One region of the Thermoanaerobacter siderophilus SR4 genome, then DNA from elsewhere that is predicted to be linked to it. Evidence: riboswitches for the same ligand, from Rfam matches in the RefSeq annotation. Region 1 holds a riboswitch; each other region holds the start of a gene.

The links. Region 1 has a riboswitch for S-adenosylmethionine ahead of metK (methionine adenosyltransferase). Riboswitches for the same ligand answer to the same signal wherever they lie in the genome.
Region 2: it holds a riboswitch for S-adenosylmethionine, as region 1 does, so the genes downstream of both, THESIDRAFT1_RS03155 (homoserine dehydrogenase) here and metK (methionine adenosyltransferase) in region 1, are expected to answer to the same signal.
Region 3: it holds a riboswitch for S-adenosylmethionine, as region 1 does, so the genes downstream of both, THESIDRAFT1_RS07075 (methylenetetrahydrofolate reductase) here and metK (methionine adenosyltransferase) in region 1, are expected to answer to the same signal.
Region 4: it holds a riboswitch for S-adenosylmethionine, as region 1 does, so the genes downstream of both, THESIDRAFT1_RS10345 (methionine ABC transporter ATP-binding protein) here and metK (methionine adenosyltransferase) in region 1, are expected to answer to the same signal.

What each region holds. Positions count from the first base shown of each region.
Region 1 covers NZ_CM001486.1:46,546-54,636, reverse strand. The annotation lists gene THESIDRAFT1_RS00295 (sensor histidine kinase) at 1-412, shown strand, start outside; gene THESIDRAFT1_RS00290 (Gmad2 immunoglobulin-like domain-containing protein) at 496-1,935, shown strand; gene yyaC (spore protease YyaC) at 1,938-2,447, opposite strand; gene THESIDRAFT1_RS00280 (hypothetical protein) at 2,541-3,185, shown strand; gene THESIDRAFT1_RS00275 (phosphodiester glycosidase family protein) at 3,188-5,551, opposite strand; tRNA gene THESIDRAFT1_RS00270 (tRNA-Pro) at 5,892-5,967, shown strand; tRNA gene THESIDRAFT1_RS00265 (tRNA-Val) at 5,972-6,047, shown strand; tRNA gene THESIDRAFT1_RS00260 (tRNA-Tyr) at 6,070-6,155, shown strand; gene THESIDRAFT1_RS00255 (rubrerythrin family protein) at 6,293-6,796, shown strand; SAM riboswitch class I at 6,910-7,014, shown strand; gene metK (methionine adenosyltransferase) at 7,073-8,091, shown strand, end outside.
Region 2 covers NZ_CM001486.1:668,531-676,621, reverse strand. The annotation lists gene THESIDRAFT1_RS03175 (Na+/H+ antiporter NhaC family protein) at 1-71, opposite strand, end outside; gene THESIDRAFT1_RS03170 (universal stress protein) at 102-1,241, opposite strand; gene rd (rubredoxin) at 1,359-1,517, opposite strand; gene thiC (phosphomethylpyrimidine synthase ThiC) at 1,603-2,901, opposite strand; TPP riboswitch at 2,947-3,054, opposite strand; SAM riboswitch class I at 3,239-3,349, shown strand; gene THESIDRAFT1_RS03155 (homoserine dehydrogenase) at 3,417-4,700, shown strand; gene THESIDRAFT1_RS03150 (homocysteine synthase) at 4,728-6,011, shown strand; gene metX (homoserine O-acetyltransferase MetX) at 6,032-7,132, shown strand; gene THESIDRAFT1_RS03140 (Gfo/Idh/MocA family protein) at 7,232-8,091, shown strand, end outside.
Region 3 covers NZ_CM001486.1:1,454,488-1,462,578, forward strand. The annotation lists gene THESIDRAFT1_RS07045 (alpha/beta hydrolase family protein) at 1-714, shown strand, start outside; partial or broken gene pepT (peptidase T) at 730-1,955, opposite strand; gene THESIDRAFT1_RS07055 (nitroreductase family protein) at 1,974-2,471, opposite strand; gene THESIDRAFT1_RS07060 (glucose-6-phosphate isomerase) at 2,653-4,044, shown strand; gene glgP (alpha-glucan family phosphorylase) at 4,037-5,677, opposite strand; SAM riboswitch class I at 6,177-6,281, shown strand; gene THESIDRAFT1_RS07075 (methylenetetrahydrofolate reductase) at 6,345-7,256, shown strand; partial or broken gene THESIDRAFT1_RS07080 (homocysteine S-methyltransferase family protein) at 7,270-8,091, shown strand, end outside.
Region 4 covers NZ_CM001486.1:2,120,093-2,128,183, reverse strand. The annotation lists gene THESIDRAFT1_RS10385 (MFS transporter) at 1-1,089, opposite strand, end outside; gene THESIDRAFT1_RS10380 (Chromate resistance protein ChrB) at 1,105-1,632, opposite strand; partial or broken gene THESIDRAFT1_RS10375 (Rqc2 family fibronectin-binding protein) at 1,831-3,542, shown strand; partial or broken gene ltrA (group II intron reverse transcriptase/maturase) at 4,280-5,700, shown strand; gene thpR (RNA 2',3'-cyclic phosphodiesterase) at 5,764-6,324, opposite strand; SAM riboswitch class I at 6,578-6,700, shown strand; gene THESIDRAFT1_RS10345 (methionine ABC transporter ATP-binding protein) at 6,770-7,804, shown strand; gene THESIDRAFT1_RS10340 (methionine ABC transporter permease) at 7,797-8,091, shown strand, end outside.

The DNA of each region.
Region 1 (8,091 bases):
TCCGCTTGCAAAGGCAAAAGAAATAAACCTTGCTTTTCAAGGCAAAAGTAATGTCTTCGCAGAAGTGGATGCGGATAGATTTTACAGAATGGTGTATAATATAGTAGAAAATGGAATAAAATACACCTATAATGGTGGCAATGTCATAGTGGGTTTGGAGGAAGATGAAAATAATATTTATTTAACAATTGCTGACAACGGAATAGGTATAAGTGAAGAAACTCTTCCCAAAATATTTGACAGGTTTACAAGAGGAGATACCGCAAGGTCTAAAAAGAGCGGTGGTTTTGGCTTAGGACTTGCTATTGCTAAAGAGATAATAGACATTCATGAAGGCAAAATCACAGTGGAAAGTAAAGTGGGAGAAGGAACTGTATTTAAAATTTCCCTGCCCAAAAAGAAAAAGGATTAAGCTTTTTTAATGATTTTTTTATGTTTATTTAATGTTTATGTAACAAAAGTATAGTAAGATTAAACTAGAGGGAGGGAATAAAAGTGAAAAGAATTGCCTTAGTATTGATAGGTTTATTTATTTTGACACTGTCGGGGTGCTTTGCGAAAGTTAATAGCAATGATGAAAATGCCCCTATAAATCCAAAGCCTATGGTACAAGACGTGTCAAAAGAGATTTCTCTTTATTTTTTAAATGATAAAATGAATGGACTTATTTTAGAAAAAAGGCTTATTTCTAAGGATGCTGATGTTTTAAAACAAGTTGTAATTGAAATGATTAAAGGGCCGACAGATGAATACGCAAAACCGGTATTCCCTAGTGGCACAAAGCTAATCTCTATAGAATTACAAGAGGGAACTGCTTTTGTAAATTTATCCAAAGAATTTTTACAAGACAGTGAAGATGAAGAAATAGACAAATTAAGAGTTGCGGCACTCATAAATGCTTTGACCGATATACCCGGAGTTGACAGTGTTCAAATACTGGTAGAAGGAAATAAAATTGATGCGGTAGGGAAATATAAAATAGGTTTAGATCCTTTAAAAAGAATGATATTAATAGGAGATGTATACAATAACCCAGATAGGATAAAGAAATTACAAGAGAGAGCAGATTTAGGAAAAGAAACATGGCGTTTTGACCCTATCCAACTCCTTAGAAAAGAAGGCGGGATAATAGGGATTGGAAGTGAAGATGATTTGACTTTAAAAAGCGAAGATAATGGTGTAGCTTATGTAGAGGCGATACACGATAACAAAATGTACAGCATAACATTGGTTCAGCCTCTTGGCAAAGGGAGTAACTATATTTGGGTTATAGACAATGTCAAAGCCAAGTTTACTCAAATACCTGAAGCAAATTCTCTTAAAGGAGAATCTTTCATATACGGTATAGTGAAGGCTATTGACTATCAAAACAGAATTATAACAATTGAAAGAGAATACCAGGACTCTCAGGACGTAAGAAATCAAGTAGGGCCGGATATAAAGGTATTGCCTGATGCTATTATACATTTTCAGGCGAAAGTAGGTTATGACAGCCAAGGAGGATTTAAGTATGCGGAAAAAGACATAAACTTTGCAGAAATAAAAATAGGTGATGAACTGGGTATAATACTAAATAAAGATAAAGAAGCGAGGGCTATAATAGTTTCGGATAGAAGTAACATATCTTATGAGCCTAACATAAAAGTAATATCTCCTGTAAGAAACAATGTTGTGACAAGCCCATTTAAAGTAATAGGCAAAGCGAGAATATTTGAAGGGAATGTAAATATAAGGCTTGTTGACAGCAATGGAAATGTTTTAAATGAGACTTTTGTACAAGCAAGTAATGCTGCTCCTTCTTGGGGAGATTTTGAAGCTATAATTTCTTATAAACCATTGAAAGAGCCTCAAAACGGTATTCTTCAGGTCTTCTCTTTAAGTCCTAAAGATGGTTCTGTGCAAAACCTCGTTTCTATCCCATTAAAACTTAAGTGAATTTAGTATTTCAAGGCTAATTGAATACTTTTGGCAATTACTTCGGCTATGTCAAATACAAACCCTAATCTTACGGAATTTAAAGGAATTGAGTCATATACATCGACAATGCCTACTATTGAAATATCTCCAACAGGAGGAAGCATTTTCCCCACACCTTTTCCAGGGTACAGTGGGGCTTTTTTTATTGAGATTTTTCCTATACTTTCTTTGTCTCCCAACGAAGCATCTATAGCTATAATTTTACTATTAGGATGCTTCTTTTTTATGTATTTTATATTTTCTTCTAAGTTCATAGCATGAATCGGAGACTTTAATGTGCCGTAAACGAAATAATTTGATGGAATAGTTTTGGAAAGCAAGTCACCCACAATAGGTCCTAATGAGTCGCTTATGAATTTGTCTGTGCCGATACATAAAAAAATTGAATTAGGACTTAAATATGTACTTAAAAAATTTGATATGAAATAAATTGCATTTGAGTCGTCATATTTAAGTCTTAATTCCTCCATATATAAATAGCCTCCTTTAAAATAAGCTGAATTAAAACCTTTATGATAAGTAATAATAAAAATGTGCAATATTAATGAAAGGAATGGTTGTTGATGAAGGGGTTAAAATATTTGGCTTTGATTACTGCAATTGCTCTTTTTACTACTATGTTTATGTTGAAGACAAAGTTTGAAGAACCTATTTATTTTTCTCAACAAGATTTGTGGGATAAAAGTGAAAACCAACTTACAAAAGAAAATGAGACAGTTTGTAAAGAAGAGCAAACTGCCAGTTCAAAAGTAGATAAAGAAGAAAAAGAAATGGCAAAAAGAAATCAAGGAAGTGAAAATGCCAGAAAAGTAAGGATTTTTAAAGAGAAAATGTTAGAGGACCTGCTTAAACAAAAAAACAGAGAAGTTTATGATTTGGAAAATAACAAAAAAACGGAAAAGGAAAATAGTGGCGATGACAACATAATAATTACTCCAGAAAAGATTTTACAAGTGCAAAATGAGATGGAACCTTCACAAAAAATCAAAGTAATGAATATTATCCTTAAATTAGGAACAGATGATATGAACGAAATTATGAAAATGGCTCAGAAGGGTTTGACACAGAAGGATAATGACAAAATAATGGAAATATTAAAAAATAAGCTTTCCTCTGAAGATGTTCAGTACCTTGTAGAAATAGCAAATGAATATTTTGCAAAAAATAAACCCCTCCTTAAAATTAGAAGGGGTTTTAAATTTCGCTAAATTTATTTATTTATAAGATTTTTAAACTGATAGTTTACTTCTTTGCCGTTTACCATTACAGAAATGAAGCCAAAGTCATTGTATATGTCATTTGTATTGCCTTCTACGTCTGTACCATAAGTTGTGATGTATCTTATTTCATCATTTAAAGTAGTGTAAAACTTGCTTTTGCTGTTATATATAATCCACACATTTTTACCTGTATTTTTGTTAAATTCTTTTAGAGTCTCTTCAAATAAAGTAGCTTCTTTTACGTCTTTAAAACCATCACTTCCCCATACTGGTTTAGGAAGTATGACAAAAAGGTTATCTCCTTTTACGTTGCTGAGCTGTTCTTTAAACCAAGTCCATTGGTTTTTATCAGGACTTAAAAGACTTCCACTGCGATTGTTAAGGGCAATAAATGTTGAATTGTTATAATTATATACCTCATACTTCTCATTGGTGGTAATGTATTTAACCTTCAAATTATTTAAAACTTTTTCATCTACATCTCCTAAAAATATAGCCAGTGGGTATTCTTTGTTTGCAATATCAGCCGCTTTTAAAGATATTTGCAACTTCAAAAGGGTATTGTATTTTGTATCACCAAATACCATAAATTTAAAAGAATTAGAAGTATTTTTCACAGGCACTTCTTTGTTAGCTGGGTCTATTTGTGTAAACTCTGTAACTTTAGGAAGTACTGACGTGTCAAATTCTGAACCTTGCCCTACTTTAACGGGTAAAATGGCTTTTTCTCCCAGTATATTTGCGACAAGTGCACCACTCGCATCGAAATTAGAGGATATAAATACTCCCTTACTATCTATATTGCCAATGTTGTTATAAACATCCCAAGTGATATCTTGCGGTTCTATTAAAGCTCTGTAGCCTTTTATGTTCTTTGCAGTGACTGTTATGGGTACTGCTTTGTTTTTATCAACGACTATATTAGCTGGATTAAATCGTATGTCTACAGGTTTGTCAAGTGAAGTTATCTTGATAGTCCCAATAGCATTTCCTACTCTTGCAGTTATAACACCTTCTCCTACGCTTGTTGGCATAAAAGCATTACCACTAAATACTCCAGTAATTCCACTTACTGAAAACAAAACTTCTTCAGGATTAATTATGACAGGATTGTAATTTTCATCGTATCCTTTAACTGTAATTGTCCTGTGAAGTCCTTTAAACACGTTAGTATCTGATACTTCTAATTTTAAAGCGTATAGATTTCCCTTAGGAGCTGTGTTAAATATTCCTATTCCATTTGCTACTTTTCTTTCATAGCCTTCAGGAGCATAATTTGCAAGTTTAGCGTCAGTATCCCCTATTGGTCTTATTGCCATTTGTGTTGACCCGCCACCGTCTAAGTTTAAAGCATCATATGCACCTAAGGATATCATTAAATTTGCCATTTCTGTTTGTGTCATTCCACGGCTTGAAGTACCGTCAACAGTGGCGATGAACAAATATTTTTTGTCTTGAGTATAGCCTATTGCTGTTCGTGCTGTGTAGCCTTTTATTTCATGAGTGAAAGGCGCAATTTCTCCGTCTTTTACAAGGATTGTGCCGCCACTTACAGCCATTTTGAGATTTTGAAAGGGAGGATTTGTATTTATGTCTTTTTGTATTATATCTCCTGGCTTTAAAGTGAGTAAATTTTCACCTACATAACCTGCACCAGCCAACACATATCCGCCTTGTGGTATTTCGACAGAAGGCTGTCCTTGACGCACTTCTAATACTCTGTCATTTTCATCTACAACGACTTCTACCAATTGAGGTACATTTTCATTTGCTCCCGGAGATGTTGTAAACCAATCCCTTGTGTACATTACTAAATACTCAAAAGTATTGCTTATTTTATTTATTGCGGCAAGAGGAAGTTTCGTGCCGTTTGGAAGAGTAACGGACATACTTTTTGACCAATATTCTATAGAGGGAACTCCATTTGCGTCAATGGAGAAAGTGGCCAGTTTACCCTCATTTGAAGGGTCTGTTATTAACTTTCCATCTTTTACTGTTGCTCCTATTACGAATCCTGTTTTTGTATCGAAGAAATCGCCGTTCACAGCAGCCACAGCACCATAAGAATTTGCCATTTCACGCACTGGCATTCTATCTTTTATGCCAGTAGGATTGAAAATTACTGATACATCAGTATATTTATCAGTTAAGTCCACTTTTAACACGTTAATGTTTATCCATCCTTCAGTCGTAAAATAGGTTATATTTTTATGTACTACTCCTTTACTTAAATTTTGTGCAAATTCTTTTGCCTCAAGGATTGTATATGTATCGGCCTTTACATTTTGCATTGGAAAAGCTAAAAATAGTAGAAGAGAGCTGATGCATAAAGATAAGATTTTTTTAATTCTCAATTATATCCCTCCAGTTGGTTTTTATTGTGTTTTTACAGGTTAATTGTACCATTGCATTATTACAGGTGTATTACAAAAACATAAATATTTGGTTAATATATTATTATTTGCTGAGTAGATAAAGTTAAAACATTAAGCTTATCCTAAGGATAGAATTAGTTTGAATAAAAAATTCAAAAAATTCTTTGCTTCTATTTTAAATCAATTGATTTAAAATATGACGTATTCTTAAAAAATTTAAAGATTACAAGCGATAAATCAATAAAACGGCCATTTTTAAGCTTCTATGCCTATTGTGAAATTTCATTTTTTCTATTATAATTTATTTCGTCACTGATGTCGGGATGTGGCGCAGTTGGTAGCGCACGTGCTTTGGGAGCATGGGGTCGGGGGTTCAAGTCCCTCCATCCCGACCATTGTGGTCGTATAGCTCAGCTGGGAGAGCACCTGCCTTACAAGCAGGGGGTCATAGGTTCGAGTCCTATTGCGACCACCATTTTCAAAAAATTAAATATTGTGGAGGGATACCCAAGTGGCCAAAGGGGGCAGACTGTAAATCTGTTGGCTGTCGCCTTCGATGGTTCGAATCCATCTCCCTCCACCATTGAAAAAAAAGACCGTGAGGTCTTTTTTATTTTTCTCCTTCAAATATCTTGACATGGTAAAAAAGTGTAGTATAATATTATTTGAAAGAGAAAATAATTATTTATTAATAAAAATTTGATTAAGGAGGAATCTTTTATGAGAGAAATGACGAGACACAATCTTAGTGAAGCCTATGCAGGAGAGAGCCAAGCTCACATGAGATATCAAATTTTTGCTGATGTAGCTGAAAAAGAAGGCAAACCTAATATTGCAAGACTTTTCAGGGCTATTTCCTATGCTGAATTGGTACATGCCACAAATCATTATAAAACTCTTGGAGAAGTTGGAAATACAGTAGAAAATCTTGAAAAAGCTATAGAAGGGGAAACCTTTGAAGTAGAAGAGATGTATCCTGCTTATAATGCTGTTGCAGAACTTCAAGAGGAATCTGGAGCTAAAAAAAGCATACATTATGCTATTGAGGCTGAAAAAATACATGCAAAATTGTACACTGAAGCAAAAGAAGCAGCATTAAAAGGAGAAGATATAAAGATATCAAAAGTTTACATATGTCCTGTTTGCGGATATACCTCTGTTGATGTATTGCCAGAAAAATGTCCTGTATGTGGAGTTCCTGGAGAAAAATTTGTAGCATTTTAAATATAATTTTTTAAAGAAAAGAGCATGTTTTAGCATGCTCTTTTTTGATGCAAAAATATTTGACATAGTAGATAAAGTGTGCTATAGTAGACATCAGAAAATTTAATAACATGCTCTTATCAAGAGAGGTGGAGGGAAAGAGCCCGATGAAACCCAGCAACCTGTCCTATAGGACAAGGTGCTAATTCTCTCAGAAGCATGCTTCTGAAAGATGAGGGTATGTGCCTCTTCTTTTGGAAGGGGTTTTATTTTGTTTTTAAGGAGGAATAGAAAAAAATGCGTAGACTGTTTACATCTGAATCAGTCACAGAGGGGCATCCTGATAAAATTTGTGATCAGATTTCTGACGCAATATTAGATGAAATTTTGAAAAAAGATCCCTATGCCAGAGTTGCTTGTGAGACTGCTGTAACTACCGGTTTGGTTTTAGTAATGGGAGAAATTACTACTCAGTGCTATGTAGATATTCCGAAAGTTGTAAGGAAAGTAGTAGAAGAAATTGGCTATACTAGAGCAAAATTCGGTTTTGACGCTGATACTTGTGCGGTTATCACTTCTATTGATGAGCAATCACCGGATATTGCCCTCGGTGTGGACAAGGCATTAGAAGCTAAAAGAGGAGAACTTTCAGATTCGGAAATTGAGGCTATTGGCGCTGGAGACCAGGGTTTAATGTTTGGTTTTGCTTGCGATGAAACAGAAGAATTAATGCCTATGCCTATAATGCTAGCTCACAAGCTTGCAAGAAGACTTGCGGAAATTAGAAAGAACGGGACATTAAGCTATTTAAGACCAGATGGTAAAACACAAGTAACAGTAGAGTATGAAGATGACAGGCCTGTGAGGGTAGATTCTGTTGTAGTATCAGCTCAACATGCACCTGAGGTTGACCATGATACTATTGAAAGAGATATTATTGAACATGTAATAAAACCTATAATTCCTGAAAATATGATAGATAATAGGACTAAAATTTTTGTAAATCCCACAGGAAGGTTTGTAATTGGTGGACCTCAAGGTGATAGCGGACTTACAGGAAGAAAAATTATTGTAGACACCTATGGCGGATATGCAAGGCACGGGGGCGGAGCTTTTTCTGGTAAAGACCCTACAAAAGTTGATAGATCCGCAAGTTATGCTGCAAGATATGTGGCAAAAAATATTGTGGCAGCAGGACTTGCTAAGAAGTGTGAAGTGCAATTAGCTTATGCGATAGGTGTTGCTACACCTCTTGAAATAGGTATTGATACTTTTGGCACAGGTAAAATATCAGATGAAAAGATTTCGGAAATTGT
Region 2 (8,091 bases), 620 kb from region 1:
AATACCATTGTCATGGTTATGGCTAAAATTAACAAAAAAGTTATAAGTGAGATTCTAAATTTGTTTTCCATTTTTCACTGCTCCTTTTAGTAATGAAGAAGTTATTTATAAGGTATTACGTGAATTTCTATATTTTTTGCTTTTTTAATTAACTTTATAACAGTAGAACCTCTAAAAAAGGTTTGCAGTCTTGACCTTTGAGAATGCCCTATTATTATTTGTGTAATGTGCATTTGCTTTGCAAATTTTAAAAGCTCATCAGACACGCTTTTTCCTGTCAATGTGTAGACTTCTGCTCCTAATTGTTTTGCTAACATAAAATGGCTTTCTAAAACTTCTTTATCTTTTTCAGTAAGTTTAGGTGCAAGAAAATGTGTACAGTTTACATACACTACTACCCAATCACATTTGAATCTTCTTGCTCTCCTTGCACCCCTTCTTATAAGCTTTTTAGATAGTGGATTTGGTGTTATACACACCATTATTTTTTCATTTGTTTCCCATGTATCAGTTATTCCATGCTCTTTCATATATTCTTCTAATTCTATATCTACTTCTTCGGCGGTAAGTCTTAGCATTAACTCTCTTAAAGCATTTAAATTTCCCTTTCTAAAAAAGTTAGATAGACACTCATCGACTTTGCTTACTGGATAAATATCTCCTCTTTTTAATCGATTAAGCAAAGCATCAGGAGTCAAATCTACAGCAACAATTTCATCTGCGCTATCGACTATGCTGTCAGGGATTGTTTCTCTTACAGCAACACCTGTGATTTGTTGAATAACGTCATTTAAACTTTCTAAATGTTGGATGTTAAGTGTTGTAATTACATTTATTCCATGGCGTAAAATTTCTTCCACATCTTCATATCTTTTTTTGTGCTTAGAGCCAGGCGCATTCGTATGTGCCAATTCATCTATCAAAACTACTTCTGGTTTACGAGCAATTATGGCGTCGGTATCCATTTCTTCTAATATCATGCCGTGGTATTCAATTTTTTTTCGCGGGATTATTTCTAAATTTCCTATTTGTGCTTCTGTCTCTTTTCTTCCATGAGTTTCCACATAACCTATTACTACATCTTGACCTCTTTTAAGACGCCTGTTGCCTTCATTGAGCATTGCATAAGTTTTTCCAACACCAGGAGCATATCCTAAGAATATTTTTAATTTTCCTCGCTGTTGCTTTTTTATAATTTCTAAAGCTTCTTCAGGAGTTAACCTCCTAAAACCTTCACTCATTAAATTTACACGCCCTCCACAGTTTGATTATATCTTTGTTTGAGCATAATGATTTCATACAACTATAATAATATGAATCTTATTAAAAATCAATAAAAAGAGAGAGCAATTGCTCCCTCACATTTTTTCAAACATATCTTTTCCTACTCCACAGTCCGGGCAGACCCAATCATCAGGCAATTCTTCAAAAGGAGTTCCTGGTTCAATTCCTTGTGATGGGTCTCCTTCTTCTGGATCATAGATGTACCCGCATACTGTGCACTGCCACTTTTCCATAAAAAATACCCCCTTGATGTTTTCCTCTATTATAGCAGAAATTAGCAAAGAAAATCAAGGGGGGAATGTAAATAAGGCAAAGGTATTAGCAAGTCATAGTTGAAGTTCCAAGGTACTCACTGACAATTTTCATAGCGCAGAATTTTCCGCACATACTGCAAGTTTTGGCTGTAGATATGTTTTTATTGACGCGATATTTAAAAGCTTTATCAGGGTCTATAGAAAGCTTTATTTGGTCATCCCAGTTTAAGGCTTTTCTAGCTCTAGCCATAGTTAAATCTTTTTCTTTAGCACCTTTTACGCCTTTTGCGATATCTGCAGCATGGGCAGCTATTTTTGCTGCAATAACGCCTTCTTTGACATCTTCTTTGTCTGGAAGTCCGAGATGTTCAGCGGGTGTAACATAGCAAAGGAAATCAGCACCAGAAGCTGCTGCAATTGCTCCTCCGATTGCTGAAGTTATGTGGTCATAACCAGGAGCTATATCAGTCACAATAGGGCCAAGCACATAAAAAGGAGCGTTGTGACAAAGTTGTTTTTGAAGTTTTACATTTGCTTCAATTTGGTCAATTGGCACATGCCCGGGTCCTTCTACCATAACTTGAACTCCTGCCTCTCGAGATTTCTTTACCAATTCGCCAAGGATTATAAGTTCTTGAATTTGTGCTGCGTCTGTAGCATCTTCAAGACAACCTGGACGCAGTCCATCTCCTAAGCTTAGAGTTATGTCATATTTTTTAGCAATATCAAGGAGTCTATCAAAATGTTTATACAAAGGATTTTCTTTGTTGTTATGGAGCATCCAAGCAATTGTAAAGGAGCCACCGCGGCTTACTATATCCATCACTCGGCCGTTGTCTTTAAGCTTTTTCAATGATTCAAATGTTAGACCACAGTGGACTGTAATAAAATCAACCCCGTCTTTTGCTTGTTCTTCTATAACTTCAAAAATAAATTCTTCAGGCATAGCTACAATGCTACCGTATTTGGATATAGATTCTACAGCTGCTTGATACATAGGGACAGTTCCTACAGGGACAGGGGAATTTTCAAGTATTTTTCTACGAGATTGGTTAATGTCGCCCCCTGTGCTTAAATCCATTACCGCATCTGCTCCAGCTTTTACAGCAACATTTAATTTTTCAATTTCTTTTTCAATTTCAGGGTATGCATCAGAGGTTCCTATATTGGCATTTACTTTTGTCGATAAACCCCTTCCTATGCCTTTGGGAATGAGGTTTTTGTGGTTGATGTTTGATGGTATTACTATTTCTCCTTTTTTAACTCCTTCTAAAATAAATTCTTCGTCTACTCCTTCATACTCTGCGACTATTTTCATCTCTTTTGTGACAATGCCTGAAAGGGCGTATTCCAATTGTGTCATAATAAAAACCTCCTTAAAAAATAAATAAACCATGGGGATTATAGCCATGGCAGATGACCACATCCCTACGCAGGTACTAACCTAACAGGTTCGATGGGTTAAAAGGCAACACCTTTTTCTCAGCCGGTTACGCCGGCACCCCATGTGGCAAATATTAAATTTTTATAATCGATAGAGTATAAATATTATACAATAATATTATACCACTAAAAAAAATCGGCGTATATTAAAATTTAGAAAAAATTTAAGAAAGAGTACAAAAAAAGTTCTTGACTTTACAGTTTCAAAGTGATAACATAGATTACAACATGCAAAATTGAATATATTACACACAAACCTCTTATCAAGAGTGGTGGAGGGACTGGCCCGATGAAACCCGGCAACCGGCATTTATATGCGTCTGGTGCCAAATCCTGCAGGTTAGGGTGTCTAACCTGAGAGATGAGAGGAGTGGCGGATTATTAGGCCCTCTTCTCATTGAGAAGAGGGCCTAAAAATTTATTTGGAGGTGTGACATGAAAATAAAAATCGGATTATTAGGACTTGGAACAGTAGGAACAGGAGTATATAAATTGATAACTTCAAGAGGAGGTCATATAAGGGAGAGTACAGGGGTTTATCCTGAGATAAAGAAGATACTCGTGAAAAATCTCAATAAGCCAAGGAAAGTGAAGGTAGAAGGACTACTTACCCAAAATGCTGAAGAAATTTTGAAAGATAAAGAGATAAAAATAGTCATTGAAGCAATAGGAGGTATTTCTCCAGCTTACGAATATGTGAAGGAGGCTTTGTCTTCAGGGAAGCATGTAATCACTGCAAATAAAGAATTGATAGCTAAGCATGGAGAAGAATTAAATGAAATAGCAGAAAAGAATAGAGTATTTCTAAAATGTGAGGCAAGTGTAGGTGGGGCTATACCTATACTGCATCAAATTGATAGATTAAAAATTACAGATGAAATAGATTTTGTAGGCGGTATAATAAATGGCACTACTAATTATATTCTCACCAAAATGACTACTGAAGGTAGAAGGTATAAAGAAGCACTTAAAGAAGCCCAGCAATTAGGATATGCAGAAGCAAATCCCGATTATGACGTAAAAGGCTTTGATGCCCTTTATAAACTTGCTATATTAATGAGGAAAGTGTTCAATATAAACGTGCCAGTAAATTCTATAACCAGAAAAGGAATAGACGAAATCACGACTCAAGATTTAAATTACATCAATAAGTGGGGATATAAAATAAAATTATTTGCCTGGGGCAAAAAAGTCAAAGATGGCATCTTTGCAGGAGTGGAACCAGTTTTAGTCGAAGAAAATAATATTTTGTCAAGGATAAACGACGTAAATAATGCTATCATACTTAGAGGGGATAGTTTTGGTGAATATGTTTTTGTAGGAAAAGGTGCTGGAGAACTTCCTACAGGGGATGCTGTAGTGGCAGATTTAATTGATATATTGTTAAACTATGATATCAAAGATAATAAGAGGATAAACTTTCTTCCAATTCGTCAGGGAAGTTTTACAGATACTTTTTATATAAGGCTTGAAACTCATAAAGAAAATATTTTAGGTTTGAAAAAAGTTTTAAAGTTTTTAAAAGAACAAAAAGTATCAATTGTGGAATCTTCCTATGAAAACGGCACATTTACAGCTATTGTTAAAATGAAGAAAAGTGTTGAGACATTTACAGAAAAATTAGAAAAAATAACCGAGATAAAAACTATTTTTAAAGTTTTGCAAGAGGATATAACAGAAGAAGTAAGTAAATTTGAGGATTTTGTAGAAGTGATTTAAAAAAATTTTGTGAAAGGAGTTAAAAGTATGTCTAAAAAATATGGTTTTTCAACTTTGGCAATTCATGAAGGGTGGGAGCCTGACCCAACTACGGGAGCTGTAGCCCTTCCTATATATCAAACTTCTTCCTTTGCTTTTAAAAGTACTGAGCACGCTGCAGACCTCTTTGCCTTAAAAGAAGAAGGGTATATATATACTCGAATGATGAACCCCACAGTTGACGTTTTTGAAAAGAGAATAGCTGCATTAGAAGGTGGGGTAGGTGCCCTTGCTGTATCTTCAGGTCAAGCAGCTATAACGCTGGCAGTTACTAATATCGCAGGAGTAGGAGACGAGATTGTATCTTCTACCAATCTTTATGGAGGGACTTATAATCTTTTTGCGACTACTTTGAAAAAGTTTGGTATAAATTTTAAGTTTGTGGACCCCAGCAATCCTGAAAACTTTAAAAGTCAAATAACAGATAACACAAAAGCTTTGTACGTTGAGACTATTGGCAATCCAAAGATTGACGTGGCTGACATTGAAAAAATAGCAGAAATTGCCCACACTGCAGGAATTCCTCTCATTGTAGATAATACTTTTGCAACTCCTTACCTTGCACGGCCTATCGAGTTTGGGGCTGATATAGTGGTACATTCGGCGACTAAATTTATAGGTGGACATGGGACTTCTATAGGTGGAGTTATAGTAGATTCTGGAAAATTTAATTGGGACAATGGAAAGTTTCCAGAACTTACAGAACCAGATCCAAGTTATCATGGTATAAGGTATGTAAAAGATGTAGGCGAAGCAGCTTATATTGTAAAAGCGAGGGTGCAACTTTTAAGGGATTTGGGTACTGCTTTGAGTCCATTTAATGCATTTTTATTCGCACAAGGATTAGAGACTCTATCTCTTAGGATGGAAAGGCACAGTCAAAATGCTTTAAAAGTTGCAGAGTTTTTAGCTTCTCATCCCTACGTTTCGTGGGTGAATTATCCAGGACTTAAATCAAGTCCCTATTATGCTTTGGCACAAAAGTATTTGCCAAGAGGGCAAGGAGGAGTTTTGACTTTTGGCATAAAAGGTGGATTAAAAGCAGGCATTAAGTTTATAGAGAGTTTAAAATTATTTACTCATCTTGCTAATATAGGGGATGCAAAGTCTTTGGTTATACATCCAGCCAGCACGACCCATCAGCAGTTATCAAAAGAAGAACAGTTAGCTTCTGGTGTTACGGAGGATATGATAAGACTTTCTGTAGGGCTAGAAGATATAGAAGATATATTAGAAGACCTTGATAATGCCCTTTATGCATCGCAAAAATAGATAAGGAAAGGTTGATGCAGATGATAGTTGAGGAAAAAAAGGTTACACTAAAAGGGAAAAATATATTCACTACAGAAAGTGGGTATAGCTTTGATGAAGTTACTATTGTTTATGAAACTTATGGGAAATTAAATAAAGAAAAAAATAACGTGATACTTGTGGAACATGCTTTAAGTGGCAGTGCCCATGCAGCAGGTGTGAATCCTGGGAAAAATAACGTGGGCTGGTGGGACCCTTTAATTGGCCCCGGTAAATATATTGATACAGATAAGTATTTTGTCATATGCTCTAACTTTCTCGGCAGTTGTTATGGAACGACAGGACCTTCTTCTATAGACCCTAAAACAGGGAAACCATATGGGCTTAGGTTTCCAAAAATTAATATAAGAGACATGGTGAGAGTGCAGAAACTTCTTCTAGATTATCTTGGCATAGACCGGATAAAAGTCGCTATTGGAGGGTCTATGGGAGGAATGCAGGCTTTAGAGTGGGCAGTGACATACCCGGATTTAGTGGATAAATCTATTGTCATAGCTGCTGATTATAAGCTTACTCCTCTTAATATTGCGTATAATCATGTAGGAATACAATGCATACTAAATGACCCACATTTTTACGGCGGTGATTACTATGATAAGCCCCATAAACCTGATAAAGGATTGAGCACTGCCAGAATGCTGGGAATGATAACCTACAAAAGTGGTGATTTATTTGACTATAGATTTGATAGGTTAAGAGATGAAAACAATTTTGAAGTGGAAAATTACCTCAACTATCATGGTTTGTCTTTTATAAACAGGTTTGATGCAAATTCATATTTATATATTTTATGGGCTATGAATGAACATGACATTACGAAGCCTTATGGTTCTTTGAAGATGGCACTTAAAAGGATTAAAGCGGAAATACTTATGATAGGGATAGATACAGATATGATTTTTCCTTCTAAGTACATGAGGGATTTCATTAAAAAACTTAATGCTTCAGGAGGGTGTGGCAAATTTGAAGAAATATCTTCAATGCAAGGTCATGACTCTTTTTTGGTGGATATAGATAAGATTGGACCTATTATTTCGGATTTTATAGAAGAAACATACAATAAAGAAATGGTTTGTGTATAATTGTAAAAGAACAGTCCCTTTTAAAAGGGGTTGTTCTTTTTTATGCTTTATTAATGTTATAATTAAAATATATCGTAATTTTATAAAGAGGTGATTTGGATGTCAAAAAAAGAAATAAAACTTGGCTTTATAGGGCTTGGCTTTATTGGGACAATCCATTCTATAGCTTGTTTTTCAATGCCTTTAATATTTAAAAACCTTCCTTTTGAAGTGAAACTTGGACCTGTGTACAAGAATAACATAGAAGATATACCACATTTTTTTGAAAAAGGTGTAAAAAGTATTGAAGAAATGCTGGAAGAGGGCGGCCTTGATGCTGTCGACATATGTACCCCTAATTACCTTCATTATGAACAGGCGATGAAAGTGATAGAAAAAGGCATTCCATTATATCTTGAGAAGCCAATGGGAGTTAACGGCAAAGAAGCCTATGAAATAATGGAAAAGGCAAAAGAAAAAAGGATAATACATCAAACAGCTTTAATGTACAGGTTTATGCCCGCTGTAAACCAGGCAAGGGACATGATAAAAAATGGAGAGATAGGTGAAATTTTAAATTTTAAGGCGTTGATGCTTCATTCGGGCTATATGGATCCTAAAAGGCCTATGTCCTGGAAAATGAAAAAAGCTACTTCTGGTGGTGGAGCAATAGTTGACATGGGGATACACCTTGTGGATGCAGTAAGATTTATGATGGGAGAAATAAAGTCTTTAAGATCAAATTCTAAGACATATTTTAAAAAAAGGCCTGTATCCAAAGGCTCTGAAATTTATGAAGAAGTGGATGTAGATGACTGGACAAATGTAGAAATAGAAATGAAAAATGGAGGATGGGGAAGTATCGAAGCCTCAAGGATATCTGCCGACCTTGAGGAGGAGACTCGATTTGAAATATACGGTACAAAGGGCTCAATAAAAATATCTACAAAACATCCTCGTTATGCTGTATTATATAAAAA
Region 3 (8,091 bases), 1.1 Mb from region 1:
GATGTTAAGGGTAAAGTGCCTATGGTAATAATGTTTCACGGTTTTACAGGCAATAAAGTAGAGTCTCACTTTATTTTTGTGAAGATGTCAAGAGCTTTAGAAAAAGTAGGTATTGGGAGTGTAAGGTTTGACTTTTATGGTTCTGGAGAAAGTGATGGGGACTTTAGTGAAATGACATTTAGCAGTGAATTGGAAGATGCAAGACAAATTTTAAAGTTTGTGAAAGAGCAACCTACGACTGACCCTGAGAGAATAGGACTACTTGGTTTGAGTATGGGAGGAGCTATTGCAGGGATTGTAGCAAGGGAATATAAAGATGAAATAAAGGCGTTGGTGCTATGGGCTCCAGCTTTTAATATGCCTGAGCTTATAATGAACGAAAGTGTAAAGCAATACGGAGCTATTATGGAACAATTGGGCTTTGTAGACATAGGAGGACATAAACTGAGTAAAGATTTTGTTGAGGATATTTCAAAATTAAATATATTTGAGCTGTCAAAAGGATACGATAAAAAAGTGCTTATAGTTCATGGGACAAATGATGAAGCGGTTGAATATAAAGTTTCTGATAGAATCTTAAAAGAGGTTTATGGGGATAACGCTACAAGAGTGACAATCGAAAATGCAGACCATACTTTTAAGAGTTTAGAATGGGAGAAAAAGGCGATTGAGGAGTCAGTAGAGTTTTTCAAAAAGGAATTGTTAAAGGGATAGCTCCATCGCTATCCCTTATTTTTCTGCGTAAAGCTCAATTATTTTTATTATTACTTCGACTGCTTTTTCCATTGCATATGTCGGTATAAATTCATATTTACCGTGAAAATTATGCCCTCCTGTGAATAAATTAGGTGTTGGAAGCCCCATATAGCTTAATCTTGCTCCATCAGTGCCTCCTCTTATAGGCACTATTTTAGGTTCCACTCCTACTAATTTCATTGCTTCTAATGCTGTATCGACTATGTGCATATGCTTTTCAATTATTTCTCTCATATTGTAATACTGGTCTTTAAGTTCAAGCTCTAGTGTGCCTTCACCATATTTTTTATTTAATGTTTCTACAATGCTTTTTAGGTATTCTTTTTTATCTAAAAAAGTTTGCTTATTAAAATCTCTGATAATATAATACATTTTAGTTTGTTCTACATTGCCTTCAAAATTGTTCAAATGATAAAAACCTTCATATCCTTCAGTATGGGCAGGAGTTTCATGTTCAGGTAACATATTTTGGAGTTCTATTCCAATCAAAATGGAGTTTTTCATCTTGCCTTTTGCTGTTCCAGGATGCACATTTCTGCCATTAATTTTGATTTTAGCACTGGCAGCATTGAAATTTTCGTATTCTATTTCTCCAATTCCACCGCCATCTACAGTATAAGCAAAATCACAATTAAATTTTTTACATCAAATTTGTCTACACCCCTACCAATTTCTTCATCAGGTGTGAAGGCTACTTTTATATTGCCATGCTTTATTTCAGGATGATTTATTAAATATTCCATAGCTGTTATTATTTCTGCAATTCCTGCTTTATCATCAGCTCCCAAAAGAGTTGTTCCGTCTGTGGTGATTAAAGTTTTTCCTATGTAATTTTTAAGCTCTGGAAATTCAGTAGGAGATAATACTATGTTTTTTTCTTTGTTTAAGATTATATCTTTGCCATCATAATTTTCTATTATCTGAGGCTTTACGTCTTTGCCGCACATGTCAGGACTTGTGTCCATATGAGCTATAAATCCTACTGTAGGGAGTTTTTTGTCAGTATTTGAAGGAAGTAAAGCCGTAACATAACCGTTTTCATCTACATTTACCTCTTTAAGGCCTATTTCTTCAAGCTCATTTGCTAATTCTTTTGCAAATATTACTTGTCCCTCAGTGCTGGGATAAGTTGTTGAGTTTTCATCCGATGTTGTATGATATTTTACATATTTTAAAAATCTCTCCACTACTTTTGACATATTATAACCCTCTTTCATTTAAAATTTTTCCCAATGTAACACTTCAGATAAAGCTTTTTTATATTTTGGTTGTGGCTCTTCTGCGGGATATCCTAATGATATAATAGAAATCATTCTTAAGTTGTCAGGAATGTTGAGGTATTCGTTTATTTCTTTTTCATAGGTTCTGTTATACCCAGCTACCCAACAGGAACCTATGCCGTAGGCAGTAGCTGCGAGTAATATATTTTCTGTTGCTGCTGAACCATCTTCTAAGTGATGTCTGTTATTTTTATCGCAGTAGACGATGACACAAGCTCCTGCATCTTTAATAAATTTCCCATATGTAGCTTTTTCTGCTATGAATTTAAGTCTTTCTTTGTCTGTTATAACGACGAAATGCCAAGGCTGTGCGTTATTTCCACTGGGAGCAAGCCTTGCGCAGTCTATTATGTCTTCTAATATTTCTTTTGGAATAGGTTTATCTATGTATTTCCTTATACTTCTTCTCTTTTTTAAAGCCTCTAATGCCTCCATAACTTTTGCACCTCCTCTTTATATTATATCCCATAAAGTAAAAATTCCAAAAAGATTGACAAAAATCTATTACTGTATAAAAATAAAGCTAAGTAAACTTATACATACTTTTGAAAAACTTGAATAAGATAGATTTATGATATAAAATATGAGTATGTAAATAAAGAATGGAGGTTTACATATGAGGAAATTGATAGGTTTTGATTATTCAAAAGCTCTACAATTTGTAAGTCAAAAAGAAATTGAATATATGGAAAAGCATGCAAAATTATCTCTTGATATGGTGCTTAATAAAAATGCTCAAGGGAATGACTTTTTAGGATGGGTAAGTCTTCCCAAAGATTATGATAAGGCAGAGTTTGAACGCATTAAAAAAGCAGCAGAGAAGATTCAATCAGATTCTGATGTGCTTGTGGTTATAGGTATAGGTGGGTCTTATTTAGGGGCAAGAGCGGCAATTGAAATGCTTTCTCATTCCTTCTATAATTTGTTGCCAAAAGGTAAGAGGAATATGCCGGAGATTTATTTTGCTGGAAACAGCATAAGCTCTACATATTTAAGTGATTTATTTGAACTTATAGAGGACAAAGATGTATCAATAAATGTGATTTCTAAATCTGGTACTACCACAGAACCGGCAATAGCTTTTAGGGTTTTTAGAGATTTTCTTGAGAAAAAATATGGAAAAGAAGGGGCTAAATCGAGAATATATGTGACAACAGATAGAGCGAAAGGAGCTTTAAAAAAATTAGCTGATGAAGAAGGATATGAAACATTTGTGATTCCTGACGATGTTGGAGGAAGATACTCAGTTTTGACAGCTGTAGGCCTTCTACCAATAGCAGTAGCAGGCATTAGCATAGACGATATGATGCAGGGTGCTTACGATGCTTCAACAGTCTATACCAAAGACAACCTTAATGAAAATATAAGCATGCAGTATGCAATTTTGAGAAATATTTTGTACAGAAAAGGCAAAGCTATAGAAATACTTGTAAATTATGAGCCAAAGCTTCACTATTTCTCTGAATGGTGGAAACAGCTTTTTGGAGAAAGTGAAGGTAAAGACAATAAGGGAATTTATCCTGCTTCAGTAGATTTTACGACAGATTTACACTCAATGGGGCAGTTTATACAAGAGGGAAGCAGAAATATTTTTGAAACAGTTTTAAATGTTGAAAAACCTGTTAAAGATATAGTTATAAATGAAGACAAGGACAATATAGATGGGCTTAACTTTTTAGCAGGAAAAACTATAGATTTTGTCAATAAAAAGGCTTTTGAAGGTACATTATTGGCTCATACAGATGGGAATGTTCCTAACCTTGTAGTAAATATCCCTGAAATATCAGCTTACTATTTTGGCAATCTGGTCTACTTCTTTGAAATGGCTTGTGCTATAAGCGGATATATAAATGGGGTTAATCCACTTGACCAACCAGGAGTAGAGGCTTACAAGAAAAACATGTTTGCACTTTTAGGAAAACCAGGATATGAAAAAGAAAAAGAATTGTTAGAAAAAGATTGGGAAAATAAATTAAAGGCCGGGCAATTGCGCGGCCTTTTTAAATAGGGGTTGACTTATTTTTTGTGTACATTAAATCGTAGTATTCTTTTAACATTCTATTAGCTGAGAAAGCTTCATAAGTCGTCCTTATACTTTCTCTCATCATATTTTCCCATTTTGCTTTATCATTGTAGTATGTGGGTACTACTTTATTTAAAAGAACGTCGTAGAGTGCTTCAAGGTCGTGTTTGTCTAATTCTTCTATATTGTCAGACTCAAAACCATCTCCAAATTGCCAGCCATTTACTCCGTCTATACAAGCTTCTGGCCACCATCCATCTAAAATGCTTAAATTTAGTACTCCGTTCATGGCGGCTTTCATGCCGGAGGTACCACTGGCCTCCATTGGTCTTCTTGGATTGTTTAACCACACATCAGCGCCTCGAGTAAGCATTTTTCCTATTGTCATGTCGTAATCTTCTAAGAATACTACGCTTTCAGGATATTTCTTTGTCATCTCTATTAATTTTGTGACAATTTTTTTACCCACATCATCTAGTGGATGACCTTTTCCTGAGAACACCATTTGTATTTTTTTAGACCTTAGATAATTACCTATGACTTCGTCATTTGTAAATATAAGGTCGCTTCTTTTGTAAGGAGCAGCTCTCCTTGAAAAACCTATCAAAAGCTTGTCAGCGTCCAATTTGACTCCTGTCCTTTGATATACAAAATCAATTAATTCTTGTTTTAAAATATTATGAGTTTCTAAAAGTCCTTCACCTTTGTTGTAGGCTTCTATTATCCTTTTATCTACCCAAGTGTTTCTGTCAATACCATTGGTTATGGAGATTATAGGTGCTTTGTTGTCAACATGTTGCCACATTTTGTTTGCAGTTTGCCCGTGAAGTTTTGAGACACCGTTTGCAATGCGAGAAAGTCTCAAACCTGCGACTGTCATATTAAAAGGAACACCACCGATTTGAGCCATTTGCTCAATTGAAAGACCATTGTTTGCACCCATGTACATGAGAAGTTCTAAATCGTGAGATTCGTTTCCTTCTTTAACAGGGGTATGGGTTGTAAATACTACTTCTTCTCTTGTAGCTTTCCACGCCTCTTCAAAACTCATATTTTGATTTTCCATTTTCTCTCTTATAAGCTCAATGGCTGCTAATACTGCATGCCCTTCGTTAAAATGATAAACATCAACATCAATTCCCAAAGCTCTTAAAGCTCTTACTCCGCCAATGCCTAATACCATTTCCTGTGAAACTCTTTCTTCACCAAACCATCCATAAAGCTGACCTGTTATCCATCTATCTCCATTTTCTGGTATATCTGTGTCAAGCAAATACAAAGGCGCATTGTCAAAGCTGTCTACCAACCATACTTTGCAGTATACATCTTTGTTTCTTATTTTTACTTTTACCTTTACTCCTGTGTCCTTTAAAAAGTCGTACTTACGTGTGTAATTGCGATAGGCATCATAAGGGTATCCGTCTTCACCGATATGTTGTTCTGTATAACCTTGTTTCCACAGTATGCCTATTCCTACTAAAGGCATACCTAATTCTTTTGCGGCTTTTAGATGGTCTCCTGCTAAAATGCCAAGACCACCTGCGTATAGTTTGAAATCTGATTGTAAGCCGTATTCCATGCAGAAATAGGCTACTTTTGGCAATTTTTCATTACTCATATTAAACCTCCTCATTTTCCAAGTATTAAGTATATTATAATATTAAAAAAATCATTATGCAAGTGGTTGCACAAGTATTAAAAATAAAAACAGTGTTATTGCTCAATAATTTTTATATCTATGTACGGGCCACTCAGTGAATGCTAATATTAAAAGCATTATAAAATTCACAATAGGTATAAACATCAAAAGACCATATATTCCTCCATAACCAGTTTTATCAAAAATTTTCCACCAGATTAAACCGTAAAGTATAATTGATCCAATAAAAAGGATACCAAAAATAAGAGATGAGAACATGCAAAACATTCCTTTCTCGAAAATTTATATTCTTTACAATTATAGTATAGCAAATAACATAAAAAATTTACAGATTTATTTTAAAAAAGTTAAAAGCCTGCAAAATCTTTAGAGAGGGACAAAAAAATTTCTATTGACATAGGAGTTAATCCATAGTATCATATAGCTTAAATAGTTTAACAATTTAATACTTTAAAATCTCTTATCGAGAGTGGTGGAGGGACTGGCCCGATGAAACCCGGCAACCGGCATTTTATATGCGTCTTGGTGCCAATTCCAGCAGCGTTTCGCTGAAAGATGAGAGAGTTTTGGTGTCTCTTCTTTTGGCGAAGAGACTTTTTTATTTTTAAAAATGGAGGCGATGTAGATGTTGAAAAATGAAAATTTGTGTACTAAACTTAAGAAAAGGAAGTTTGTTGTGACAGCAGAAATTTCTACGCCAAAAGGGGTAGATATAACGAAAACTATTGAAGAAGCGAGAAAATTAAAAGGCATTGTAGATGCCTTAAATATAACGGACTGTCCTATGGCGAATATGCGGATGAGTCCTATAGCAGTCGCTCACCTTTTACAAGACCACTTAAACATTGAAGCTATTTTTCATTTGACCTGTAGAGACAGAAATCTGATAGGCCTTCAGTCAGAGCTCTTAGGAGCTTATGCGTTAGGTGTGAGAAACATACTAGCCTTGACAGGAGATGACCCTTCCCGTGGAGATACTCCTCAGGCTAAAGGGGTATATGATGTAGATTCTGTTGGGCTTTTAAAGATTATCAGTGCTTTTAATAGAGGTTATGATTACAATGGAAATAAATTAGATTCCCCAACAGAATTTTGCGCCGGTACGACTGCAAATCCAAATGATTTAAGGGATGAAGCACTAGAGAAGCTTAAAGTTAAGATAGAGGCAGGGGCAGAATTTATTCAAACACAACCGGTTTATGATGAGGAAATTTTATTTAAGTTTATTGAAAAGATTAAAAATTTCAATGTACCACTTTTGATAGGCATATTACCTCTTAAAAGCTATAAAATGGCAGTCAATTTAAATGAAAAAGTGCCAGGTATAGATATTCCAGAAAAAGTTTTAGAAAGGCTAAAGGATGGAGGAAGAGAAGAGGGAATAAACATAGCTGTAGAGTTTATAAAGCGGATACGCAGTGAAGTTGCAGGAATTCACATTATGCCTTTAGGGAGTACAAATGTTGTGTTAGAAATAATTTCAAGAGTCGATGATTTAGTCTGTGATTTTGCAGAAAATAACGTACAGATGAATTAAATGGAGGTTAAAAATGTTAGACATTTTTAAAGAACTTTCAAATAGAGTGATTGTTTTTGATGGAGCAATGGGGACACAACTTCAAGAGAGGGGTTTAAAAAGTGGAGAGTGTCCCGAATATATGAATATAACCCATCCAGAAGTAGTATTTGATATCCACAGGTCCTATATAGAAGCAGGAGCGGATGTGATTGAGACAAATACCTTTGGCGCTAACAGGATAAAATTAGCAAAATATGGACTGGAAAATGAGGTTTTCAATATTGTCACTCAGGCTGTCAAAATTGCCAAAGAAGCTTCCAAAGATAAACCTGTGGCACTTTCTATAGGACCTATTGGAGAACTTTTGACCCCTTATGGAGACATGACTTTTGACGAAGCTTATGATGTTTTTAAAGAAGTAATTATAGCTGCAGAAAGAGCGGGAGCAGATATTGTTTTAATTGAAACAATGTCAGATATGCTGGAGGCAAAAGCTGCCATTCTTGCTGCTAAAGAGAATTCAAACATGAAAGTTATATGTACAATGACTTTTCAAGAAGATGGAAGGACTCTCATGGGGTCAGACCCTATAACTGTAGTAGTTAGTTTACAAGGGTTAGGATTGGATGCCATTGGCGTTAACTGCTCGACAGGCCCCGATAAAATGGTAAGTGTAGTGGAAAAAATGTCTCAAGTTTCTCGCATACCTATTATTGCACAACCTAATGCAGGTATGCCTGTCATTCGCGACGGCAAAACAGTTTACGACTTAAAACCAGAAGAATTTGCTAGTTTCTTTCCTTTACTTGTTGAAAAAGGCGCTTCTATAGTGGGAGGGTGCTGCGGTACTACT
Region 4 (8,091 bases), 470 kb from region 1:
AATTCCGCCAAAATAAAAAGGTGCAGTTACTCCCAATGTATCCCAAAGTACTCCTGCTATAAAAGAAGCCGGTAAAAGGCCAATGCCTGTAAAAGTAGCATGAAGCCCTATAACTGTACCTTTTAAATGAGGTGGAGAAATTTCCGCTACTAAAGCCTTTTCAACACCCTCAGTCAAAGCGATGTACAAACCATAAACAGAAAATAATATCCACATAGCACTTTTAAAGCCAAAAACAGCAAATCCTAAATACACTATTCCATAAAAGAAATAACCCATAATGAGAAGCTTTTTTCTCCCTATCTTATCAGATAATCTTCCCATTGGATATGAAAATATCATGTAAACAATATTATACACCAAGTACAAAAGTATAACATCCGAATCACTAAAGCCCACACTTTTTGCTCTCAAAAGTAAAAACTGATTAGAAGAATTACCTAAGGCAAAAATTAAAATAACTATTAAAAACATTTGAAGACGTCTATCAAGACTTTTCCAAGAAAATGAAAGTTTTTTTGAAAGTTCATGTTTTACTGTGCTTTCCTTAGCAAAAAACAGCACAATAACTCCTAAAAAAGCTGGTATTAGAGAATACATAAAAACTGCTTTATAATCTCCTTTATAAGAAGTCAAAAAATAATACGCTAAAGCAATTCCAATCGTTGCGCCTAAAGTATCCAATGCTCTATGAAGTCCATATGCTCTCCCAATGTTTTCTTTATCTACAGCTTCAGCGATCAAAGCATCTCTTGGAGCTGTTCGTATTCCTTTTCCAAACCTGTCAGCAGTTCTACCCCAAAAAACCCATCCCCATGAAGTAGCAAAATACAAAAACATTTTTCCTATAGTAGAAAAAGAATATCCAGCTATAGCTAAAGGTTTTCTTTTACCTACTTTATCAGATATGTACCCTGAAAAAACCTTAAGTATACTAGCTAGACTTTCCGCAAACCCTTCAATAATCCCTACTATTGCCGGGCTTGCCCCAAGTCGAGAAGTGAGAAAAAGTGGAATCAAAGGATATACCATTTCAGTAGATATATCTGTAAGAAGACTTGTCAACCCCAAAATAATTACATTTAACAATTAAAATGCCTCCCTTCACTCTTTATTATTTTCATAAACCAATGAAGCAAAATATTCAAAGTCTCGACTGGCTTTTTCTAATAATTCCTTAACCTCTTTTTTCATTTCACACTCAAACACATCTCTTTGGGCTACTTTTTCAAACCACTTATATAACTTATTCAACTCATCTTCATTTTCCTCTAATTCTGCAAAAGTAAAATTTTTTCTTGCTATCTCTTTTTCAATCTCTTTAAAAAACTCTTCACATTGTTCCTTTATTTCACTATATTCTTCCCTCCTTTGATGATTAAATTGTTCTATCACATCCTTCTCTATTTCTTCATCAAGGGCCACTACTTCAAAGGCTTTAAAATCTCCTCCAAAGCCTTTAATTTCATCCTTTAACTTTTCTATTTCTTTTACAAGCCTTTCCATGTAAGGCACAATACATACAGACTGTTGTAAATACAAAGCGCCAATTTTTTTTATTCTTCTCCATATAGTAACCCTAGCTGTTGACGAATCACTTGGGACCTTATACACAAAAAGTAACCACTTCAACTTTCCACCTCCTCTATCTTTCTTTCTCTTGCTTTTCAATTTTCTACTTATGGCAATTAAACTTTAATTCCTATTTTTACATCTTGTTTTATTGTAACAAATGTTACAACTAAAATCAACACAATCAATTTTTCACTATTAAACCCTTCGATTTCATGGTATACTTTTTATATACAATAAAATCTGGAGGTTATAACTATGGCTTTGGACGGTATAACTTTACATGCAATAACAAAAGAATTAAAAGAAGAAATTATTGGTGGAAGAATTGATAAAATATATCAACCTGAAAAAGAAGAATTAATCTTTATAATACGAAATAAAGGTAAAAACTATAAACTGCTATTGTCTGCTAATGCAAATTATCCAAGAATATATCTTACAGAAGAAAATAAAGAAAATCCTGCTGAGCCTCCAATGTTTTGCATGCTTTTGAGAAAATTTCTTCAAAGCGGCAGGATAATAGATATAAAACAAGTAGAATTTGACAGAATAGTAAAAATCGATATAGAAACAAAAGATGAATTAGAAAATCAAACAATTAAAACTCTAATTATTGAAATAATGGGAAAACACAGCAATATCATATTAATTGACAAAGCTACTCAAACGATAATAGATAGCATAAAAAGAGTATATTCCGATATGAGTAAAGTAAGAGAAGTACTACCTGGGAGGCAATATGTCTGCCCACCACTGCAAGAAAAGTTAAATATAAATAATCTTTCGTTACCTTCTTTTAAAGAAGCTGTTAACAACTACAAATCAAAAAAAATTGAAAAAGCCTTAATAGATATTCTACAAGGATTTAGCCCCACTTTAGCAAGAGAAGTTGCTTTTAGATGTAATGTATCTGACAGATTTGTAGAATCAATAGAAGATGAGCAAATTGAAAATCTATATCAAAACATAAAAAAAATATATGAAGATGTTTTAAGCTTAAATTTAAAACCTTGCATTGCCTTTCAGGAAAATGAAGTAATTGACTTTTCTTGTATTGATTTATCTCAATATATTACAAAAACTTTTTTCCCTACAGTGAACCAAGCTGCTTGTAAATTTTTCAGTGAAAAAGCAAATATAGTAAATTTGCAAGCAAGGTCCTCGGATTTAAGAAAAATCATCAACAACAATTTAGAAAAACTTTATAACAAATTAGATAAACTTCAACAAGAATTAAACGAAGCAAAAAATGCTGACACTTTTAGACTTTACGGCGAACTTATAACAGCAAATATGCACCTTCTAAAAAAAGGAATGGAAAGCTTCAAAACCATGAACTATTACACTGGCGAAGAAATTGAAATACCCATTGACAAAAAATATTCCCCTTCAGAAAATGCCCAAAGATACTTTAAAAAATACAGCAAGTTAAAAAATGCCAATAAAATAATAGAAAAACAAATATCCGATACTCTTGAGGAAATAACTTATTTAGAAGGTCAACTAGTGAACTTGGAAAATTGTACATTACCATCAGAAATAGAGGAAATAAAAAATGAACTGTCTGAACAAGGGTATATACATAAGCAGCAAAAGAAAAAATATCACGGCAAACTCTTTCTCAACCATTGCATGTAGTATCTTCAGACGGTTTCGACATATATATAGGGAAAAACAACACTCAAAACGATTATCTAACGTTAAAATTCGCAAATCCTAACGATATATGGCTTCACACAAAAGACATACCAGGGTCCCACGTCATAATAAAGACAAATAACAAATCTGTGCCTGAAACAACTCTTATTGAAGCTGCAAAATTAGCCGCCAAATATAGCAAAGCGAAAAATTCTTCAAATGTACCTGTTGATTATACCTTAAAAAAATACGTAAAAAAACCTTCTGGCGCAAAACCAGGTTTTGTAATATATACAAACCAAAAGACCCTTTATGTAAATCCAGAGTAAGATGCTTTTTAGGCATCTTACAGTTTGTTGATAAAGTTAAAAAATTTTCAAAGGAAATATTTTGCATCGTCGCTCCGATGTTCCAAAGCGACAAAACTAAAGCTCGACCTTCAGGCTCCGGCAGGGTACCGAGCACAATCGGCATCCATGCCTTAAGGTGCCCGCCTCCGCCATCCATGGCTTCGGCCCTGCCTCCACCCTCGGTCTTGCTAAGTTTTGTTATCGCTTTGTAACAAGTCACTCCTTATGCAAAATATCTCCTTTACGACAGTTTGTCTACAGTCCGTAAGATGCTTTTTAGGCATCTTATTTCTTATGTGCGCCCGGCATGGGCGATAACTAGGCGGTGAAAGTCCGCTGTGGGCTTGGTAGTGGGAACCACTAGCCAAGAGCAAGGGTGTCCATCGTGAGGTGGAATCTGAAGGAAGCTTAAGGCAAAATCTCGGTCTGATGAACAAGAACCAGATAAGAGGCTGAATTGGGATGGATGAGTTTGCGTAACAAAACGAAGTCCAACACTACCCGAATCCCATACAGTAAATCTGGCAGATATATGAGATGAAAGTTATCGTTCTTACCCGGGGAGGTCTCAAGGATAAGTCATGGAAGTAAAATCTGAAGTGACAACCCATGCAGTGATGTATGGCTGAACCTTGAGAAGTCAGCAGAGGTCATAGTACTTATCTAGACATGAATAGATAAGGAAGGACCGAACGTTAGGAGGTTTTGGAAATCTTATGGACTCGAAAGATATGCAGAGACTGCAGACAACTCAACAAAGAGGCTATCCGTTGAATAGAGAAATGGAATTTCAAAAGACAACGGAAGTGCTTAGTATATCATCGGCGTCGGAAGATGGAAGAAACGAGGTACAAAGATTTTCCCGGCAAGATGCTTGAAAATGATAGTTAAAACGAAGGGAACTTGGAAGCAGCATACAAGCGCGTTGTTGCAAATAAAGGAAGCCATGGAGTCGATGGGATGGAAGTAGATGAACTTCTACCGTATCTCAAAGAAAACTGGCCGACCATAAAACAACAACTGCTGGAGGGGAAATACAAACCACAACCAGTGCGAAGAGTAGAAATTCCCAAACCAGATGGAGGAGTAAGACTACTAGGAATACCTACAGCACTAGATAGACTAATACAACAAGCAATAGCCCAAATACTGAATAAAGTCTACAACCATACATTTTCAGATAGCAGTTATGGATTCAGACCAGGACGCAGTGCAAAAGACGCAATAAAAGCCGCAGAAGCATACATAAATGAAGGATACACATGGGTTGTAGATATGGACTTAGAAAAAGTTCTTTGACAGAGTAAAACCACGACATAATAAATGTCCAAACTAGAAAAGCGGATAGGAGATAAAAGGGTACTAAAGTTAATACGAAAGATACCTAGAATCAGGAGTAATGATAAACGGAATCAAAGTATCAACAGAAGAAGGGACACCCCAAGGAGGGCCTTTAAGTCCTCTATTAGCAAAACATAATGTTGGACGAACTAGACAAAGAACTTGAGAAACGAGGGCATAAATTCTGCCGATATGCAGATGACTGCAACATATATGTAAAAAGCAGGTCTGCAGGAAACAGAGTAATGAAGAGCATAAAGAAATTCATAGAAAGCAAATTAAACTAAAAGTCAACGAAGCAAAAAGTGCTGTAGATAGACCATGGAGAAGAAAATTTCTTGGATTTTCATTCTACACAAAAGAAAACGAAGTAAGAATAAGAATCCATGAAAAATCCATCAAAAGGTTTAAGGAAAAAGTAAGAGAAATAACCAATCGGAACAAGGGAATAAGCATGGAAAACAGAATAAAAAGACTAAATCAAATAACAACAGGATGGGTCAACTATTTTGGGTTAGCAGACGCGAAAAGCATAATGAAAACCCTTGACGAATGGATAAGGCGAAGACTAAGGGCATGTATATGGAAACAATGGAAGAAGATAAAAACGAAGCATGATAACTTAGTAAAACTAGGAGTAGAAGAACAAAAAGCCTGGGAATACGCCAATACAAGGAAAGGCTACTGGAGAATATCCAATAGCCCAATCCTAAATAAGACTCTTACAAATAAATACTTTGAAAGCATAGGTTATAGGAGTTTATCCCAAAGATATCTAATTGTACACAATTCCTAATGAACCGCCGTATACCGAACGGTACGTACGGTGGTGTGAGAGGACGCTGAATAAAATAATTATTCAGCTCCTACTCGATTTTAAAGGCACACTAAATATAGGAATATATTTTCTTCTATTTTCTTGTATAACGCTCTCATACAAAAAAATTGTATCTACTAAAATAGCCTCTTTCTCTTGTTTTTCAAAAAGATTATTTACTTCTTCTATTCCAATGTTTAAACGTATATCTCTTGCAATAGTAATGTGAGAAGTAAATTTTCTTTCATCTTTTGCAAATCCTATTTTATATAATTCTTTATCTATATTGTGATGCAATTTATTAAGAAAGGAATTTTCTTCTGTACCTACCCACAATACTCGCATATCGCCATTTCCCTTAAAAAATCCTACTTTGTCAAATTTTATATAAAAGGGACTAATATCTTTTACTGCTACTTCAAGAGAGTCTTTTATTTTCATTACACTTTCTGTTTCTATTTCCCCTAGAAATTTTAAAGTAATATGGAAATTATCTTTATGAGTCCATCTTCCTTTTATCGTATAATTTTTTAACTCTTCCTGAAAACTTGATAATTTCCCTATTGATTTTTCATCTAAATCAATTCCAATAAACGTTCTCATAGCATTCCTCCTTTTTTCTATTTCCATGGAAATAATTGTATTAAAACTTTCATTGTCCTCCTCAAAATTATAGCAAATAGAAGCAAAAAAAATCCATCTCAAATAGACTATTGCTATATTTTTCTTGTCTCTGTTTCTGTTAGCTTTATGATTTTTTAAATAACTTACATCATGACTTTTTTAACCTATTGACAAAAGTTTATGTTGATGTTATTATCTAATTAAATTGCTGAAGTGAATAATAAAATAAAAACTCTTATCGAGAGCAGGTGGAGGGACTGGCCCGATGAAACCCGGCAACCGGTGGCCGAAAGTTTTAAACATGCGGCTGCACGGTGCTAATTCCTGCAGAACGTTGAGTTCTGGCAGATAAGAGGATTTAAAAACCTCTTCGTACTGTCAGAAGAGGATTTTTTATTTTTATTTTGGGAAAGGAGGCTTTTCTTTGATCTATATTAGAAATCTTACAAAAGTTTATCATTCAGCTTCAGGAAATGTTAGGGCTTTGGAAGACGTCAACCTCAACATAGAAAAAGGCGATATTTTTGGAATTATAGGTCTGAGCGGTGCTGGAAAGAGTACTCTCCTGCGCTGCATAAATATGCTCGAAAAGCCAACTTCCGGTTCAATTGAGATAGATGGTGTTGAAATGACTCGGCTTTCTCCCTCTGAATTAAAAGAAATGCGAAAAAAAATAGGCATGATATTCCAGCATTTTAATCTGTTATCATCCAGAACTGTCAGAGGCAATGTGGCTTTTCCTTTGGAGATTGCCGGGCTGGACAAAAGGACAATCGATAAAAAAGTAGAAAATCTTTTAGAGCTCGTGGGGCTTTCCGACAAGGCCGACAACTATCCTTCTCAGCTTTCAGGCGGTCAAAAACAGCGGGTAGGCATAGCACGAGCCCTGGCTAATGATCCGAAAGTTCTTCTTTGTGACGAGCCTACTTCAGCGCTGGATCCAGAAACAACTCTTTCTATTTTAAATCTTTTAAAAGATATAAATAGGGAGCTGGGAATCACCATAGTTCTCATAACTCATGAAATGAATGTCATTAAACAAATTTGCAATAAAGTAGCAGTTATTGAAAAAAGTCGTGTGGTAGAACAGGGACCTCTTATTGAAGTATTTAAAAAACCTCAAACAGAAACCGCACGAAATTTTTTAAAATCTGTAACTTTATCAGAAATACCTAAGGAATTAAAAGATAGGATTGAAAACTTGTCCCACGAACACTTGGAAGGCAAAATTATTAAAATTGCCTTTTTCGGCGAAATTACAACAGAACCTGTCATATCAAGCATTATAAGAAAATTTGATGTTGACACCAATATTCTCTATGGAAACATTGACCACATCCAGGGTATGCCCTACGGTACTCTTATAGTTGAGCTAAGAGGCAAAAACGGTGAAACAGACGCTGCTTTAAAATATCTAAAAGATTTGGGACTCGACGTGGAGGTGATTGAAAATGTCTGAAACTATAAACTTATTGCTGGTCGGAACGTGGCAAACTATATACATGGTAGTGGTATCAACGCTCATAGCAACAATTTTTGGTGTACCACTTGGTGTGCTGTTAATGGTAACTGACAAAGATCAGATACTGCATAACGAACCTTTAAACAAAATACTAGGTACTATTGTAAATATTTTCCGTTCTGTACCCTTTGTAATACTTTTAATTGTACTTATACCTTTCACCCGGTTGCTTGTAGGAAAAGCTATAGGAACCACTGCTGCTATTGTTCCACTTTCTGTAGCAG